Regions from separate parts of the Sutcliffiella sp. NPDC057660 genome, predicted to be linked through region 1. Evidence: predicted binding sites of a transcription regulator. Region 1 holds the regulator's gene; the other holds the start of a gene.
The links. The regulator NrdR, encoded in region 1, represses ribonucleotide reductase genes. The targets are predictions, from matches to a motif close to AACACNATATATNGTGTT.
Positions count from the first base shown of each region.

Region 2: a site for NrdR is predicted at 2,534-2,551, ahead of ACFVAD_RS02390 (vitamin B12-dependent ribonucleotide reductase). Genes of this name have one in related genera too.

Region 1 is NZ_JBHVHV010000010.1:194,733-205,951, reverse strand. Features, by position in the region: gene ytaF (sporulation membrane protein YtaF) at 1-323, shown strand, start outside; gene coaE (dephospho-CoA kinase) at 377-973, shown strand; gene ACFVAD_RS13545 (glyceraldehyde-3-phosphate dehydrogenase) at 1,085-2,116, shown strand; gene speD (adenosylmethionine decarboxylase) at 2,427-2,801, shown strand; gene ACFVAD_RS13535 (cytosolic protein) at 2,929-3,333, shown strand; gene nrdR (transcriptional regulator NrdR) at 3,366-3,827, shown strand; gene ACFVAD_RS13525 (replication initiation and membrane attachment family protein) at 3,919-5,337, shown strand; gene ACFVAD_RS13520 (diacylglycerol/lipid kinase family protein) at 5,494-6,396, shown strand; gene ytxC (sporulation protein YtxC) at 6,531-7,367, shown strand; T-box leader at 7,437-7,671, shown strand; gene thrS (threonine--tRNA ligase) at 7,728-9,659, shown strand; ribosomal protein L20 leader region at 9,985-10,120, shown strand; gene infC (translation initiation factor IF-3) at 10,171-10,689, shown strand; gene rpmI (50S ribosomal protein L35) at 10,710-10,910, shown strand; gene rplT (50S ribosomal protein L20) at 10,934-11,219, shown strand, end outside.
Region 2 is NZ_JBHVHV010000002.1:143,213-149,602, forward strand. Features, by position in the region: gene ACFVAD_RS02390 (vitamin B12-dependent ribonucleotide reductase) at 1-2,410, opposite strand, end outside; gene ACFVAD_RS02395 (lipoate--protein ligase family protein) at 2,844-3,680, opposite strand; gene ACFVAD_RS02400 (rhodanese-like domain-containing protein) at 3,903-4,226, shown strand; gene ACFVAD_RS02405 (DinB family protein) at 4,279-4,764, opposite strand; gene gcvPB (aminomethyl-transferring glycine dehydrogenase subunit GcvPB) at 5,765-6,390, opposite strand, start outside.

The DNA.
Region 1 (11,219 bases):
TGGAAATCAAGTCTTTGGGAGTCGTCATCAATATTTTGAGGAAGCCGACAGAAGCGGATTTTGACAAATCAGGGTCCATCACTGGACTGGAGGCATTCTTCCTGGGGATTGCATTATCGCTTGACGCATTCGGAGCGGGGATAGGTGCTGCGTTGTTAGGATATTCCCCGTGGATGATGGCTGTTTCTGTAGCGATGATGAGTTCCTTATTTGTTATCACTGGCATAAAGCTTGGAAGAATCTTTTCCGGAGTATCTTGGATGAACAAATTTTCTTTTTTGCCAGGTGTTTTACTTATTATTATCGGGATTATCAAGATTTGAGGCTATCTGTTCCCACAGAAGCCTCTTCCATTAGAGAGGAGTTGGACTGGCCGATGATTATTGGACTGACCGGCGGTATAGCCAGTGGTAAAAGTACGGTAGCTTCAATGCTGAAGGAATGTGGACTGCCGATTGTTGATGCAGATGTAGTAGCCCGCGAAGTGGTGGAAGTTGGTGAGGAAACCTATGAAAAATTAGTTTCAGAGTTTGGAGAAGGCATTTTGCAGGAGGACAGATCTCTGGACCGGGTAAAGCTAGGGAAACTCATTTTTGAAAACAAAGAAAAAAGAGAGCGTTTAAATTCCATCATGCATCCAAGTATACGTAACAGAATGAAGGAAGAGACGAAGGAGTATCTAAATAGAGGATATCAAACGGTTGTCATGGATATTCCACTGCTGTTTGAAAGCAAGCTCACCCATCTGGTAGAAAAGACTTTGCTTGTCTATGTGGATGAAGAGGTGCAACTTGATAGGCTGATGAGAAGAAATGATTTATCCCGCGAGGATGCCATGGCCAGAATCTCCTCACAAATGCCGCTCCGGGAAAAAGTGGATCTAGCTAATGAAGTTATACAAAACAACGGATCAATAGAAGAAACAAAAGAACAGCTACATACTATATTGAAGAAATGGGCTATCCAAAAATAGGGATATGCCCTTTTTTAAATTTTTTCATGACATAATCAAATTAAATATGTTATACTAATTGCAAGTAATCATAACATAAGTATAACATATATACAGAAATGGGGAATTTGCATGAAGGCAAGGGTTGCAATTAATGGTTTTGGACGTATTGGAAGAATGGTATTTAGACGTGCCATCCAAGAGGAAGGTTTGAATATTGTTGCAATCAATGCGAGCTATCCAGCCGAAACGTTAGCTCATTTAATTAAGTATGACACAAATCATGGGCGTTTCGATGCGGATGTCTACGCGGAGGACAACGCTCTTATTGTAAATGGTAAGCGCATTCAATTGGTCAATAACCGTAATCCGGAAGAATTGCCTTGGAAGGAAATGAATATTGATATCGTAATTGAAGCGACAGGGAAATTCAATGCACGCGATAAAGCGGCACTTCATCTGCATGCAGGGGCAAAGCGAGTGATTCTCACTGCGCCTGGTAAAGAAGAGGATGTAACCATCGTAATGGGTGTAAATGAAAAAGCCTTGGATTTGGATCAGCATTATGTCATTTCAAATGCATCTTGTACGACGAACTGCTTGGCACCTGTTGTGAAAGTCCTCGATGAGCAGTTCGGAATTGAAAATGGCCTGATGACGACGGTCCATGCTTATACGAATGATCAGAAAAACATCGATAATCCTCATAAGGACCTGAGACGTGCGAGAGCGTGCGGCCAGTCCATCATCCCGACGTCGACCGGTGCAGCGAAAGCATTGTCCCTTGTATTGCCTCATCTGAAGGGCAAACTTCATGGGATGGCATTACGTGTACCTACACCGAATGTCTCGCTGGTAGACTTGGTTGTGGACTTAAAGCAGCCTGTAACAGTGGATGATATAAACAATGCTTTCCAAACAGCTGCAGTCGGATCCATGGACGGCATCCTGGGTATAACCATGGAGCCTCTAGTGTCAGTCGATTTCAATACCAATCCACACTCGGCAGTGATCGATGGTCTATCCACTATGGTAATGGGGGAAACTAAGGTGAAAGTATTGGCTTGGTATGACAACGAGTGGGGCTACTCCTGCCGTGTTGTGGACCTGGTTCATTATGTAGCGGAGAAAATGGTGGAAGCGAAAGAAGTAATGGCTGGATAATATTTCACATAGTATGAACTGAAAAAATGTGAAAGCGGTTAACATCCCATGTTAGCCGCTTTTTTGCGTTGGAAGAATAGGGAGGATGAATTCTTTCTATTTTTGATAACAAAAAAATATGAAATGTATGTTGCAAAACTAATATAAAAACAGTATACTATTTTTCGTGAACTTCTTGAAACGGTTATGTGGCTACTTAAAGGGTTAGGACCTCTCTGGACTAACTTTCCCCCGTGGTAGTAATACAATAATCAATCTTCACCTTTGAGGAATTCATGTATTCTAAAAAATGTTAAAGGGGGAACGTGAGATGGAAACAGTAGGTCGTCACGTTATTTCAGAATTATGGGGTTGCGATTTTGATAAGTTGAATGATATGGATTACATTGAAAAAACTTTTGTTGATGCTGCGTTGAAATCCGGCGCTGAGGTTCGCGAGGTTGCATTCCATAAGTTTGCACCACAAGGAGTCAGCGGAGTTGTCATCATCTCTGAATCACATTTAACTATTCACAGCTTCCCGGAACACGGATATGCAAGCATTGACGTTTATACATGCGGTGAGTTGGATCCTAACATTTCTGCAGATTACATTGCTGAAGCTTTAAATGCTCAGACTCGTGAAACAATCGAACTTCCACGTGGAATGGGTCCTGTTCAAGTAAACAAAGCGAAAGCACTTTAAAATTATATCTAAATCGATTAAAATGGTAAGAGGTGTATAATATGCACCTCTTTTTATTATATCTTTTTTCCTACATATCATTTCTTTTATATAGAACGTAGTAAATCTAAGGGGTTGTCAAATTATCGTGGGAGCTATTCAAAAATTAAAAAACCTTTTATCCACTCATACGGAGACAAGGGAAAATCATATTGATGCAGCATTGCGAAGCCATTATTACAAGGTATCCAACAAAAATGCCATGAAAGCCCTCCAGGAAATGTTCCAAAAGATGGACGGGTTTTCAGTCAAATCCGTTTCAGAGGAACACGGAGAAATAGCGGTACAGGTGAACAAAGGAAAAAAGGCCTTCATGGTCGTGACAGTGATTTCGGTGAGGCCATTTGAAACGGCGATCGACTTTTCCGTTACAACGGATTCTGCCATTCTGCCGACAGATTTCGGCTTCAGTCGCAAACTGGTCCTGCATATGTACCAGGAACTTAATAAATCTCTCAACTATACAGGTTCGGGTTTAAATTCGGAAAGATAAAAATACGATAAGGAAATGGAGCTGAAACCCTTATGAAATGTCCAGCTTGTCAACATAATGGCACCAAGGTATTGGATTCCAGACCAGTGGAGGAAGGGCGCTCTATTCGTAGACGAAGAGAGTGTGAGTCCTGCTCCTATCGCTTTACCACTTTTGAAAAGGTGGAAGAGATGCCTTTGATCGTGGTGAAAAAAGAAGGGATCAGAGAAGAATTCAGTAGGGAAAAGGTGCTGCGTGGCCTGATAAAAGCCTGCGAAAAAAGACCGGTAGCGCTCAAAGTGCTAGAGGACATTGTCATCGAAGTGGAAAAGGAACTCCGCAATATCGGCATATCAGAAGTGAAGAGCGATATAGTGGGCGAGATGGTAATGGAGCGCCTTTCCAAAATTGACGAGGTTGCCTATGTAAGGTTTGCATCGGTTTACCGCCAATTTAAAGATATCAATGTTTTCCTTGATGAATTAAAAGAGATAATAGAAAAAGAGCGGAAATAATATCGCATAATTAGCAAAACAGAGAGGAGAAATATCAGCCTCTCTGTTTTATCATTGATCACTTATAGTTACAGAAAGGTTTGAATGTGTTATGTCTGAACGGCATTGGAAAGAACTGGTCCCTGTTGACCGCTATATGGTCCGTGCCAGCGGGGTACTTCAATCATTTGATCGGAAAATATTGACCATGCTTTATCAGCCTCTTCTTGGCTACAGGGGGTTCAGCCTGTTCATGACGCTTTGGAGTGAATTGGACCAGGATCGGCTATGGGGGGAAGTGACGACCCATCACGGCATCATGACAACGATGCAATGCAATTTAAAGGACATCCATCAGGAACGGATCAAGCTGGAAGGAATCGGACTGTTGAAGACCTGGGTGAAGGAGGACGAGCATTCCCGGACGTTCATCTATGAGCTTCAGCCTCCCCTTTCTCCTGATGCCTTCTTTTCCGAGCCTATGCTGACCATCTACCTCTACAATCGACTCGGTAAGACAAAATACTTGAGCGTAAAGAAGTATTTTTCAGATGAGGCGATTCCGGATGCGGATTACACCCAGATCACCCGTCAATTCAGTGACGTTTTCCAATCTGTCCAAGCAGAAAATATCGCCTATGCAGCGAATGAGGAAACGATGGAAGAACTGCAGCTATCAGAAGATAAAGAGTGGATAGGACGTAAAGTCGGTCAGGAGCCGGAAGTCGGAAAAAGTGAATTTGATTTCGAGTTGTTCTATGCCGGTCTTTCGGATGTGGTAATTCCAAAGAAAGCAATCACATCAAAAGTGAAGCAAGCCATTCAGAAGCTCGCCTTTATCTATCAGATCGATCCAATAACGATGAAGGATCTGATGATGAATGTCATTGATGAAGACGATATGATCAATCTGGAGAAATTAAGAAAAGCGGCACGTGACTGGTACCAATTGGAGTACCACAATACACTTCCCTCCTTGGTTGAGAAAACCCAGCCGGCCAATCTTAAACAGTTTACCGATAAAAATCCTTCATCCAAGGAGGAGCAGTTGATCCAGCAACTTGAAAATGTATCGCCTAAAGCGATGCTTACAGATCTCTCGGGAGGGGCGGAGCCGTCAGTCTCGGATTTGCGCATTGTCGAGGACGTCATGTTCAAGCAACAGCTCACCCCTGGGGTTACAAACGTATTGCTGTACTACGTTCTGTTGAAAACGGACATGAAGCTGAACCGCAAATATGTGGAGAAAATAGCAAGCCACTGGGCCCGCAAGCAGGTCAAAACAGTGAGCGCTGCGATGGAGCTTGCAAAAGAGGAACATCGCCAGTATCAAAACTGGGCCGATACGAAAACGACGAAAAAATCTGCCTCCGCTTCGAAAGAGAAGCAGGTACGAAACCGCTTTGTAAGCGAGTCGGACCCTGCAGAGGAGAACGCTGAAAGCTACCAGGAAGTACAGGAACAGGACAAACAGAAGCTCGCAGAACGACTTGCAAAATTGAAAAACAGGAAGTTGAAGCTTGATAACTAGAACCACATAGCCGCGTGCACTCGGTTTTTCTGAGTGTTGCGCGGCTTTTCGTCTGTATTTTTTCTATGAAGATTGCACCTTCTCACGTTATTCATCTAATTATTGGGTATGGTAAAATAAATGCACGAAAATTTCATGTCGAAAGGAGGAACGATAGTGGAAAAAGTGGCACTTATTTTAAACCCGAACGCCGGGAAGCGAAAGCTCGTGGAGTCGATGGATGTGATTAAAGAAAAGCTGCAGAAAGCGTTTAAAGATGTGGAAGTTTGTGTAACCAAGGAAGCAGGGGATGGAGCAAAGATAGTTTCCGACCTAGAAGGAAAGGTCGACCTTATCATTGGCGCAGGTGGGGACGGAACCATCTATGAGCTGATTAACGCCATTTGCAAGCTGAAGGATCGCCCTGCTTTTGCCATTATTCCGGGTGGCACCTGCAATGATTTTTCCAGGACCATCGGGATGAACCAGGACCCGGTCCTTGCTGCGGAACAGATTGTGGAAAAGAGAATGGAGCTCGTCGATGTAGGAAAATGTGAGAAGCAATACTTTCTTAATTTTTGGGGAATCGGCCTGATATCAAAGGTTTCGGATAATATGGATACCCAAAATAAACAACTGCTTGGAAAGCTTTCGTATTATATCAGTGCCGGCCAGACGGTTTTTGATAGTGAACCCTTTCAGCTTAAAGTAAAGAGTGATACGACAAGCTACGATGGAGAAGCGATGATGCTTCTGATCGGAAATGGCTCCTATGTAGGGGGATTCCAGTCCTTCTTCCCGGAAAGTCATGTACAGGACGGGGTACTAGATGTCCTTATTGTCAAACAAACATCCCTCACCCACTTATGGACATGGATGCAATCAAAAATTCAGCAGCAATTTCCTGCAGAAGCAAACGAGGATCTGATCTATTTCCAGGCAAGGGAAATTGAAATTGAGGCTACCCCAACACAGGAAATAGATTGTGACGGGGAGTGTAATTTCAGCACCCCATCCAAAATAAAGATTCTACCGAAGCATCTGAAAGTATTGGTGGGAGACTTTGCCGCTTTTGTTTAGCGAAGTTCTCCACCTCCGCGAAGAGGGGGAGGCTTGTATATAAAATAATCCCCTCTTGTTCCTTATATTTGTTATCATTTTTTCCCTCGTCCTCCCATATACATAGAATCAGGTGTACCAAAGGGGGGACAAACTTGTTTGAGATTTCCTTTCGCGATGAATTGGATGCAAAAACAGTGTTTTTACGAATACTCGAGACTAATCCAGAAGGTGATTCAATCCTTTCTTTACATAAAGAAAAAATTGTAGTGGAGTCTAAGGATATCGTTTTTTACCAACATGCAATCATACCCGCATTAAAGAGCTTCATTACAAAGGTGAAGGAAAAAGCATATATTGTATCTACCTTGGAAAATATATTTTATTTCAAGGATGAAGAGGAGCACGAGCAGATTCTATGTATCTTGCAATCTATCCTTCAAGGGGAAAGAAGCGATATACCCAATCTCCCTCCCATACAGGAAAGGGAAAAACAACTTGACTCCATCATCCATGGCTTTTTTATGGAGCCGGTTTCCTTTTCTTTTGATTCCTTTTTGACTTTCCGTTTAAAAGAGTACTATGATACCCTGCAGATCTATCTGGAGGCGGCAATAGATGAATACAAGCTGGAACAAGAATACCAGACCTTCATCCATCAGCTGCGGGAGCTGTTGAACGCTACTGATTCCAAATTGAATGAAGTCCATCTTGTCTACCAATACCAATTTGATTTCTACGATGAAAGCCTGAATCATATTACGAAGAATCAACTGATAAAATACATGAACCGAACGCATTTCAACAACTATTCCTACTATATCGATTCAGTCGTATTGGCCCCGTTGGTATCCATTGCACCGAGAAAACTCTTCCTTTATACCGACAATACGGATCATCAGCTGGTGGAAACCATCCGGAATATTTTCGAGGAAAGAACGGAAATTCTTCCTTATCACTATTTTGGGCAAAAAAAAAGCAAAATTGATTAAGATGTGTACTTGATTTTCCTTGATATGGAGAATATAATAACAGACATAATCAATTTTAAACCTTATAGCCTACAAGTAATGATGAGGACATGAGTACATTTGACACGAATTCAAGAGAGGGAAGTCACCGGCTGAAAGCTTCCTATTACGGTTAAAGTATTTACCGCCTCTAAACTTCAGCAGCGAAAATAAAAGTAGCTGTTGACGGGGAAATCCCCCGTTATCGAAAACGAAGCCGTCTTTTTATCAATTTTTAAAAGATGGGAACTTGGGTGGAAACACGGATATTAAACTCGTCCCTTATTTATAGGGGACGGGTTTTTTTATTTTTTCAAAAAATCTAAAGAAGAGGTGACAGGGATGTCGGAATTATTGAAAATCACATTTCCAGACGGAGCGGTAAAGGAGTTTGAGCGTGGCACGACAACAGAAGATATCGCTGCATCCATTAGCCCGGGTCTGAAAAAGAAAGCAATTGCAGGTAGATTTAACGGAGAGTTCATTGACCTTCGTTCCCCGATAGAAGCAGATGGAGAAATCAGCATTGTTGTCCAGGATACGGAAGAAGCCCTGGGAATCATGCGTCACAGCACTGCCCACTTGATGGCACAGGCGATCAAGCGTCTATATGGCAATGTGAAGCTTGGGATTGGACCAGTCATTGAAAATGGGTTCTACTATGACATTGATATGGAAGAGTCCTTGACTCCGGATGATCTGCAGAAAATCGAAAAAGAAATGAAGAAGATTGTAAGTGAAAACTTGGATGTAGTCCGGGTGGAAGTCAGCAGGGAAGAAGCAATGCGCCGCTACGATGAATTGAATGACGAGCTGAAGCTTGAGTTGATTCGTGAGCTTCCGGAAGGCGAAACAATCTCCATCTACGAGCAGGGCGAATTCTTTGACCTATGCCGAGGGATTCATGTACCATCCACTGGAAAAATCAAGGAGTTCAAGCTCCTAAGCATCGCTGGAGCGTACTGGAGAGGCGACAGCAAAAACAAGATGCTGCAGCGTATCTACGGAACTGCTTTCTTCAAAAAAGCGGAGCTTGACGAGCATCTTCGCCTGTTGGAAGAAGCAAAAGAGCGTGACCACCGTAAGATCGGAAAAGAGCTTGACCTGTTTTTCAACTCTCAAAAGGTTGGGCAAGGGTTGCCGCTATGGCTGCCTAAAGGAGCTACAATCCGCCGCGTGATTGAGCGTTATATTGTGGACAAAGAAGTTTCTCTTGGCTATGACCACGTTTACACTCCGGTGATGGGCAGCGTGGATCTTTATAAAACTTCCGGTCACTGGGACCACTATCAGGACGGCATGTTCCCTCCGATGGAGATGGATAACGAGCAGCTGGTGCTCCGTCCAATGAACTGTCCGCACCATATGATGGTCTACAAAAACAGCATTCACAGCTATCGCCAGCTGCCAGTCCGCATTGCGGAGCTTGGAACAATGCACCGCTATGAAATGTCCGGAGCGTTGGCAGGACTGCAGCGTGTACGTGGAATGACACTGAATGATGCGCACATCTTCGTTCGCCCTGACCAGATCAAGGATGAGCTGAAGCGTGTTGTTAACCTGGTTCTTGAAGTGTACAAAGATTTCGGCCTGGATGACTATTCTTTCCGTCTTTCCTACCGTGATCCGGAAAACAAAGAAAAGTACTTTGACGACGATGCAATGTGGGAAAAAGCACAAGGCATGCTGAAAGAAGCAATGGACGATCTAGGCTTGAACTACTTCGAAGCAATCGACGAAGCGGCATTCTACGGTCCTAAATTGGACGTACAGGTCCGTACTGCCCTTGGAAAAGAGGAAACACTTTCCACTGTACAGCTTGACTTCCTATTGCCTGAGAAATTCGATCTGACTTATGTCGGGGAAGACGGCAAACAGCACCGTCCGGTCGTTATCCACCGCGGAGTCGTTTCCACAATGGAACGCTTTGTTGCCTTCCTGATCGAGGAGTACAAAGGCGCATTCCCAACTTGGCTTGCACCTGTTCAAGTTCAAGTGATTCCTGTATCACCTGACGCACACTTCGACTATGCAAAAGAAGTACAGGATCTACTGAAATCCAAAGGGCTGCGTGTGGAAATGGACGAAAGAAACGAGAAAATCGGCTACAAAATCCGTGAAGCACAAATGCAGAAAATCCCTTACATGCTCGTAATCGGAGACAATGAAATCCAAGAACGCGACGTCAATGTCCGCAAATACGGAGAGCAGAAATCGGAAACAGTCTCCTTGGAGAAATTTGTGGATGAGATCGTGAAAGAAGCGAAGAGATAGAAAAAGTTGATTTTTGATTTTAGAACTTCTCCAGCTGTTGATTGGAGCAATAGGCGAAGACTCCTGCGGGAGATAGCGCTAGAGTGGAGACCCCACAGGCGCAGCCGAGGAGGCTCCACCAGCGCCCCGCGGAAAGCGAAGCCTATTGCGGAAATCAACAGCGGTATTTTATGTGAAATTCTAATTTTCAACTAACCAGAAAAAAACTATTGCATAACTGTAATTTATCTGATATCATTTAAAACGTTGTTTCATTTGATACGAATTCTTGACAATCAATCATCATTAATGATATATTATACAAGGTCAAATTGAATACTTGTTTGAGAACAAGAAGAAGCACCCGCTTCTCACCTGATTGACGCAAATGTTTGCAGTTGGCAGGTTTTACGAGAAAGATTTCAATCTTTTACTTAATCGTAAAGTGTGGGTGTCATGTGCACCCACACTTTTTTGTTTGCAGAGTAATTGTTCGTCAAACGGTGTTCGGAAAAAACCTTGGAGGTGGCTAATTATTAGCAAAGATATGATGGTAAACGATGGCATTCGTGCCCGTGAAGTTCGTCTAATCGGTCAAAATGGAGACCAGCTTGGAATCAAGTCAAAGGTGGAAGCGCTGGAAATCGCAGCACGTGCAAACCTTGACTTAGTAATGGTAGCGCCAACTGCAAAACCTCCTGTATGTCGAATCATGGACTACGGAAAGTTCCGTTTCGAACAACAGAAGAAAGACAAAGAAGCGCGCAAAAACCAAAAAGTAATCAACATTAAGGAAGTTCGTTTAAGTCCTTCTATTGATGAGCATGATTTCAATACGAAACTTCGTAATGCAATTAAGTTCCTTGAAAAAGGGGACAAAGTGAAAGCTTCGATCCGATTCAAAGGCCGTGCAATCACTCATAAGGAAATTGGTCAGCGAGTGCTGGACCGTTTCTCAGCAGCTTGTGCAGAAGTGGCAACAATCGAATCACATCCGAAAATGGATGGTCGTAGCATGTTCTTAGTACTAGCACCCAAAAACGAAAAGTAATGATATGAGGAGGAACTCCAATGCCTAAAATGAAAACTCATCGTGGATCAGCGAAAAGATTCAAGAAAACTGGATCTGGAAGCCTGAAGCGTTCTCATGCTTACACAAGTCACTTGTTCGCTAACAAATCTCAGAAGCAAAAACGTAAATTACGTAAAGCAGCTGTAGTTAGCAAAGGCGATTTCAAGCGCATCCGTCACATGTTAGACAACATCAAGTAATAAATAATTAGGAGGTATTTATAATGCCAAGAGTTAAAGGCGGTACAGTAACACGTCAACGTCGTAAAAAAGTCATTAAGTTAGCTAAAGGTTATTATGGTTCTAAACACACTTTATATAAAGTTGCAAACCAACAAGTAATGAAATCCCTAATGTACGCTTATCGCGATCGTCGCCAAAAGAAACGCGACTTCCGTAAGCTTTGGATCGCTCGTATCAACGCAGCGGCTCGCATGAACGGTCTTTCTTACAGCCGTCTAATGCACGGTTTGAAATTAGCTGGTATCGAAGTTAACCGTAAAATGTTAG
Region 2 (6,390 bases), on a different contig from region 1:
CAGGTTTTTTCACGACATCTTCCATTTGGATCTGTTCGCTTTCTTCATCCATCGTGTTTTCTTCGGCTTTCAGGGTCAGCACTTGGGAATCACGGCTTCCATCCACGTAAACCGTACCGCCTTTTGCGCCGCCTTTGTAAAGTCGCTCGTACACATTTTTTACTTGATCAACCGTATAGCCTTTCGGGGCGTTTACGGTTTTGGAGATGGAACTGTCTATCCATTGCTGGATGATGCATTGCACATCCGCATGCGCTTCAGGAGCCAATTCCATCGCAGAGATGAACCAGTTAGGCAGATTCTCAGGATCTGCTTCCGGGTTGGCATTCAAGTACTCCTGCACGATATCCGCCTTCACTTCAATGAACTTCCCTAAGCGTCCGCTGCGGAAGTAGGAGAAGGAGAAGTATGGCTCTAGTCCTGTTGACACACCGACCATTGTTCCGGTAGAACCAGTTGGTGCAACTGTCAGCAAGTGAGAGTTACGGATACCGGCCGCCAGGATGCCTTCTTTGATATCTTCAGGCATTTTGCTCATAAAGCCCGTTTCCGTGAATGCCTTACGCAGGCGGTTCGTTTCTTCTTCTGTTGCGCCTTGTAAGAATGGAAAGCTTCCCTTCTCTTTTCCAAGCTCAACAGAAGCACGGTACGCGGTCGTTGCGATTGTTTCAAATACTTGATCCACAAGCTCATTTCCTTTTTCGGAGCCGTATTCCGTTTCGCAGTAGATCAATAGGTCATGAAGTCCCATTACCCCTAATCCGACACGGCGCTCGCCAAGTGCCTGCTTTTTGTTCTCCTCGAGGAAATAAGGTGTTACATCAATTACGTTGTCCTGCATTCTAACGCCGACTTCCACTGTTTGCTTCAGTTTCTCGAAGTTGACGGTCTTTGTTTCTTTGTCTGCCATTTCCGCAAGGTTCACTGCAGCAAGGTTACAGACTGAAAAAGGCGCGAGGGGCTGCTCCCCACATGGGTTCGTTGCTACAACCTTTTGACCGTATGCTTTCGCATTTGTCATGTCGTTGGCATTATCTATAAAGAAGATACCAGGCTCAGCAGAGTAGGTGGCACAGATGTTCACGAGGTTCCAGAGCTCTTTCGCCTTGATTTTTCTGTACACACGTACCTTATGGCCAAGTTTCTCCCATTCACGTACGTCTCCAACCTCCGACCATTCCTTATTGTAAATTTCCATTTCCTCTTTATCGTAACCTTCTACATCAGGGAAGCGAAGGTCGTAATCCGCATCATTCTCCACAGCTTCCATAAAGTCATTTGTCAGCGTGATGGAAATATTGGCGCCAGTAAGGAATTCCGGATTATGCACTGTATAGGTTCCGCCTACTTTCAGCTTCTGCTCTGCGTCTCTGATAATCTGTTCCGTGAATCCACCATAGCCAGGGATGTGCTTGAAGTTTGTGACTGATTGGTACATCGTGACTTCCTGATCTGTCAGGGGAGTGAATTTCAATTTGTCCTCTGCGGCTTTCTTGATGCTTTCATCATTTGTATTTTCGATTAAGTAGCGCAGAATTCTTGGATTTTGCATTTTGGAGATGATGAATTCCACGATGTCCGGATGCCAATCTGCCAGCATGATCATTTGTGCTCCACGTCTTGAACCACCCTGTTCCACAAGATGTGTCAATTTCGCAATATCATCCAGCCAGGAAACACTTCCGGATGATTTTCCGTTTACTCCTCTAGCAAGTGCATTTCTTGGACGTAGAGTCGATCCATTCGTTCCTACCCCACCGCCGCGGCTCATGATCTCCATCACCTGTTTGCGGTGCTCGGAAATGCCTTCGCGTGAATCCTGGACAAACGGCATAACGTAGCAGTTGAAATACGTTACATCCGTATCTGCTCCCGCTCCGTACAATACGCGTCCTGCCGGTACAAAGTTGAGGTTGACAAGCTCGTGGTAGAACTTTTCGAACCACTCCTGGCGCTTCTCTTCAGTAGTTTCAGCTGCAGCAAGTCCTGTCGCATTACGTTTGGCAATCTGTTCGTAAAACACTTCAAGTGGCTTCTCGATGACGTCCAGTGTGCGGACCACGACACCAGTTTCCACTTCGCCCTGCTTTGTCAAAACTCCACGATACTCCTCTTCAATTAATACGGAAGCTTTTTTGGTAGACCAGTCTATATCTTGTATATAACCTAGTCCTCTTGCTGGGAATTTCGGATCCTCCTTGATCGTCAATACAACAAAATCTCCAGCTGTCAAGGTTACTTTTTCTGTATCTTTGAATGCGTAACGATCGAGCATCACTAGACGGGAAACACCACGGTGCGTCGTTGTCATGTCTTCTGTAATAGGATGAACCTGAGGAAACAAAGTAATATCCTTATTCAGTCGTTCTACATCAATTTTCGTTTTATTTTCATTCATGGCTATGGTCATTATTACAACTCCTCTAAAACTAGTAGTTCTACCAATAATTACTTCAGTAAAAATTGTTTGTACTGATAAGGTATCATACCTTTACATAAAATATCAACATATAGTGTCTGACATTTTTTCGACAATACTATATATTGATTTTCAGACTGATAAATCAATTTTTGTCAAATGGAAAAACAATCAAATAAATGAGATTGAGAGAGGAAAACAGAGATTACTTCGACAAAATCTCTTATAATGACGTATTTTGTCACTTGCGAAATTTCACGAATTATAGCGAGGTTTATGTATCAACCTTTCAAGAAATTCCTTCCTTTTGCAAGAAAAATATTTTTTATTTTTTTTGGTTGACTACTACCTATATGGGCGCCACATTTTTAGTACCCTACTATATCTAGTGTAAAACAAAAAGATAACGAGGAAAAATTCCTCGCTACCTTTTATAATTCCACTCATCAGTCGAATATTTACTATCCATGATTGCCTGTACTTCCTCAAGCTCGGATTCCGTTAGTTCATACGGCTCCAGCTTTATGTTCAACCCTTTTTCAAATCCTTTATAGAAGGCTTCCTTCGCCTCTTCTATCGTCACCGGGGTTTCCCTCAGCGCATTGATCGCAACAGCCTTGTTCTTGAAGTTTTTCTGCATGCGCTCTTTGACACGTTCGCTAGGATAGTTGAACAGGCTGAACAACATATCCTCATCTATTTCGAGTAGTATGGAGCCGTGCTGCAGTATGACATCCTTCTGGCGAGTCTGTGCACTGCCAGCCACTTTTCGGCCTTCCACCACGAGCTCATACCAGGACGGTGCATCAAAGCATACGGCGGACCTTGGATTTTTCAAGCCCTCTTTTTCCTCTTCCGTTCGAGGAATCGCAAAATAGGCATCCAATCCAAGTTCCTTAAATCCTTCAAGGATCCCCTCTGAAATGACGCGATATGCTTCCGTTACGGAGCTAGGCATTTCTGGATGCTCTTCGGAAACGATGACACTGTAGGTCAATTCCTTATCATGAAGCACGCCTCGTCCACCTGTCGGGCGTCGGACAAAGCCAAGCCCCAATTCCTTCACACGTTCCATATTCACTTCTTTATCCACTTTTTGAAAATAACCAACTGATAAAGTTGGTGGATTCCATCCATAGAAACGGATGGTCGGGGGAATCTTGCCTGCACTATGCCACTCAAGCAACGCTTCGTCCAATGCCATGTTAAAGGCAGGAGACTGTTCCTTTGAATCAATATATCTCCAAATTTCTTTTGTCATAGGATGTACCTCTTTTATTATGTATGATGATTTAGTGTAACAAATCATCACCACTTATTCAAAGTTAAAGCTTGGCAGTTTTTTGTTGCAGCTTTAGTAAAAGGATGACATTTTGTCCAAGCTTTTATATAATATACTTTGGAATACTAAGATAAAGAGGGGTTGTCAGCATTGTACGTTTTATTAGGAGTTTTGGGAGCTATCATTGCCTATTCGGTGATCATGTTCCTCTACCAGCGCAAAATTCTTACCACTCTAACTGAAGAGGATTTTCGTTCCGGCTATCGCAAAGCACAGCTGATTGATGTTCGCGAACAAAAGGAATATGAAGGCGGACACATCCTTGGAGCAAGAAACATTCCTCTTTCTCAACTTAAAATGAGAAGCAAAGAGATCCGCAATGATCAACCAGTCTACATCTACTGCCAAAATACATTGCGCAGCGGCCGTGCAGCACAGATGCTGAAAAGACAAGGCCACACAAAACTTTATCAGCTAAAAGGCGGATTCAAGCAATGGGGCGGAAAGATCAGAACTAAGAACTAATAGCAAAGAGCACTTACAAGGTGAATGTGAGTGCTCTTTTTTGTTTTGTACTCTATTGGATGGATTTTTTTATCTGATCGATATGTCTTCTTTCATGGAATCCGATCAGCAGTACCCATTGCTGGGCAGAGAGGTCGCCAATCCAGCGATGGTTAAACCCATATGCATGCAGCGATTCATCATCAGTTTCCTGGATGAACTTATTCAGGTTTGCTCTCGATTGCTCAAGCAGCTGGAAAAGTTCCACTTTTGTGTAGGGATGACCGGATGGTACAATATCTTCCGGAGCCTGCACTTTGTATGTACGGTTTGCGAGCATCTTTTCCAGGTTCAGATCCTTTTCTTCCACAGCAAGTTTTGCTTGAATCGCTTTTTTTAATCCGTTCACAATCTTATTTTCTATCAGGTAAAGGTGTTCCACGTTTTCACTTACAGACCAAAGCTCCGGACTTTTCTTGTGGTGGAGCTTTTCCTCTTCAAGCCCTTCCAGTACATGTAGCAGTTCTTCCCTTGCTTCGTAGGTTTTGGCGTAATACATTCGTGATCCCTCCCTTTGTTTCTACTATTTATCATACTTGCTGGAGGGGAAAATGAGAAATAATATGATGTCTTGAAAGCTATTTATTGTACCGGGTCGTTGGAACCAGCTGACGTCGGAGGACATGGCGATCAGCTTTTCCCCCACCACATAATAACTGCATCCAAACAGTCGGTACCACCTTCTACTGATGTGAAGGGTAACATCTTTAAGTTTTTTATTCCCTCACTTTCTCGCTTTGAACCGAGTCCTTGTTTTGAACCGACTGAAGGTATCATTCGACGCTTTTGATTCCTTCACTAGCTTGTTTTGAACCGAGTGAGGGTATCATTCGATGCTTTCGATTCCTTCACTTGCTTGTTTTGAGCCGACTGAAGGTATCATTCGATGCTTTTGATTCCCTCACTTGCTTGTTTTGAGCCGAGTGAAGGTATCATTCGACGCTTTTGATTCCCTCACTTGCTTGTTTTGAGCCGACTGAAGGTATCATTCGACGCTTTTGATTCCTTCACTAGCTTGTTTTGAGCCGAGTGAGGGTATCATTCGATGCTTTTGATTCCTTCACTTGCTTGTTTTGAGCCGAGTGAAGGTATCATTCGACGCTTTTGATTCCCTCACTTGCTTGTTTTGAACAGAGTGAGGGTATCATTCGATGCTTTTGATTCCTTCACTTGCTTGTTTTGAACCGAGTGAGGGTATCATTCGACGCTTTTGATTCCCTCACTTGCTTCCTTTGACAGGAGTGAAGGTATCAAAAGACGGTCATCTATCGAGTTTCCTCCATAATCTATCGACTTTCTCCATTAATCTAGCCAAAAGCCCGCAGGAACTATCCAAAATGTGCATTAATCTATCCAAATTCCTTCATAATCTATCGACTCGATAAAAAGAATCAAATTTCGACACCTTGCAACCCTTGAAAAAATTAATAAAGCAGCGGCCCCTCCCAAGGACCGCTGCTTTCAAATATTCAAAGGTGGGACAAGGAACCTGTCCCCGCTTATGCTTCCTTCTGGTAACGCAGAACAGGCTTACGCGCCGCCAGCGTTTCATCCAATCTCTTAATCACGGTTGTATGAGGTGCTTCTTGCACGACTTCCGGGTTTTCCTCGGCTTCGCGGGCAATCTGGATCATCGCTTCGATGAAGGAGTCCAGGGTTTCCTTTGATTCCGTTTCCGTTGGTTCGATCATGATACACTCTTCCACGTTTAGTGGGAAGTAGATTGTTGGCGGATGGTAGCCGAAGTCGAGCAGGCGTTTTGCGATGTCGAGCGTACGGACGCCAAGCTTCTTCTGACGCTTACCGGATAATACGAATTCATGCTTACAATGTCTGTCAAACGGCAGGTCGAAATGCTCTGCCAGGCGACGCATCATGTAGTTCGCATTCAAAACTGCATATTCCGTGACAGCTTTCAACCCATCCGGCCCCATGGAACGGATATATGTGTAGGCACGAACGTTGATACCGAAATTTCCGTAGAACGGTTTTACGCGGCCGATGGAATCCGGGCGGTCATAGTCAAAGCCGAAGCTTCCGTCTTCTTTTTTCACGACTAGCGGTTTTGGCAGGTAAGGAATCAAGTCCGCTTTTACTCCAACTGGACCTGAACCTGGTCCGCCGC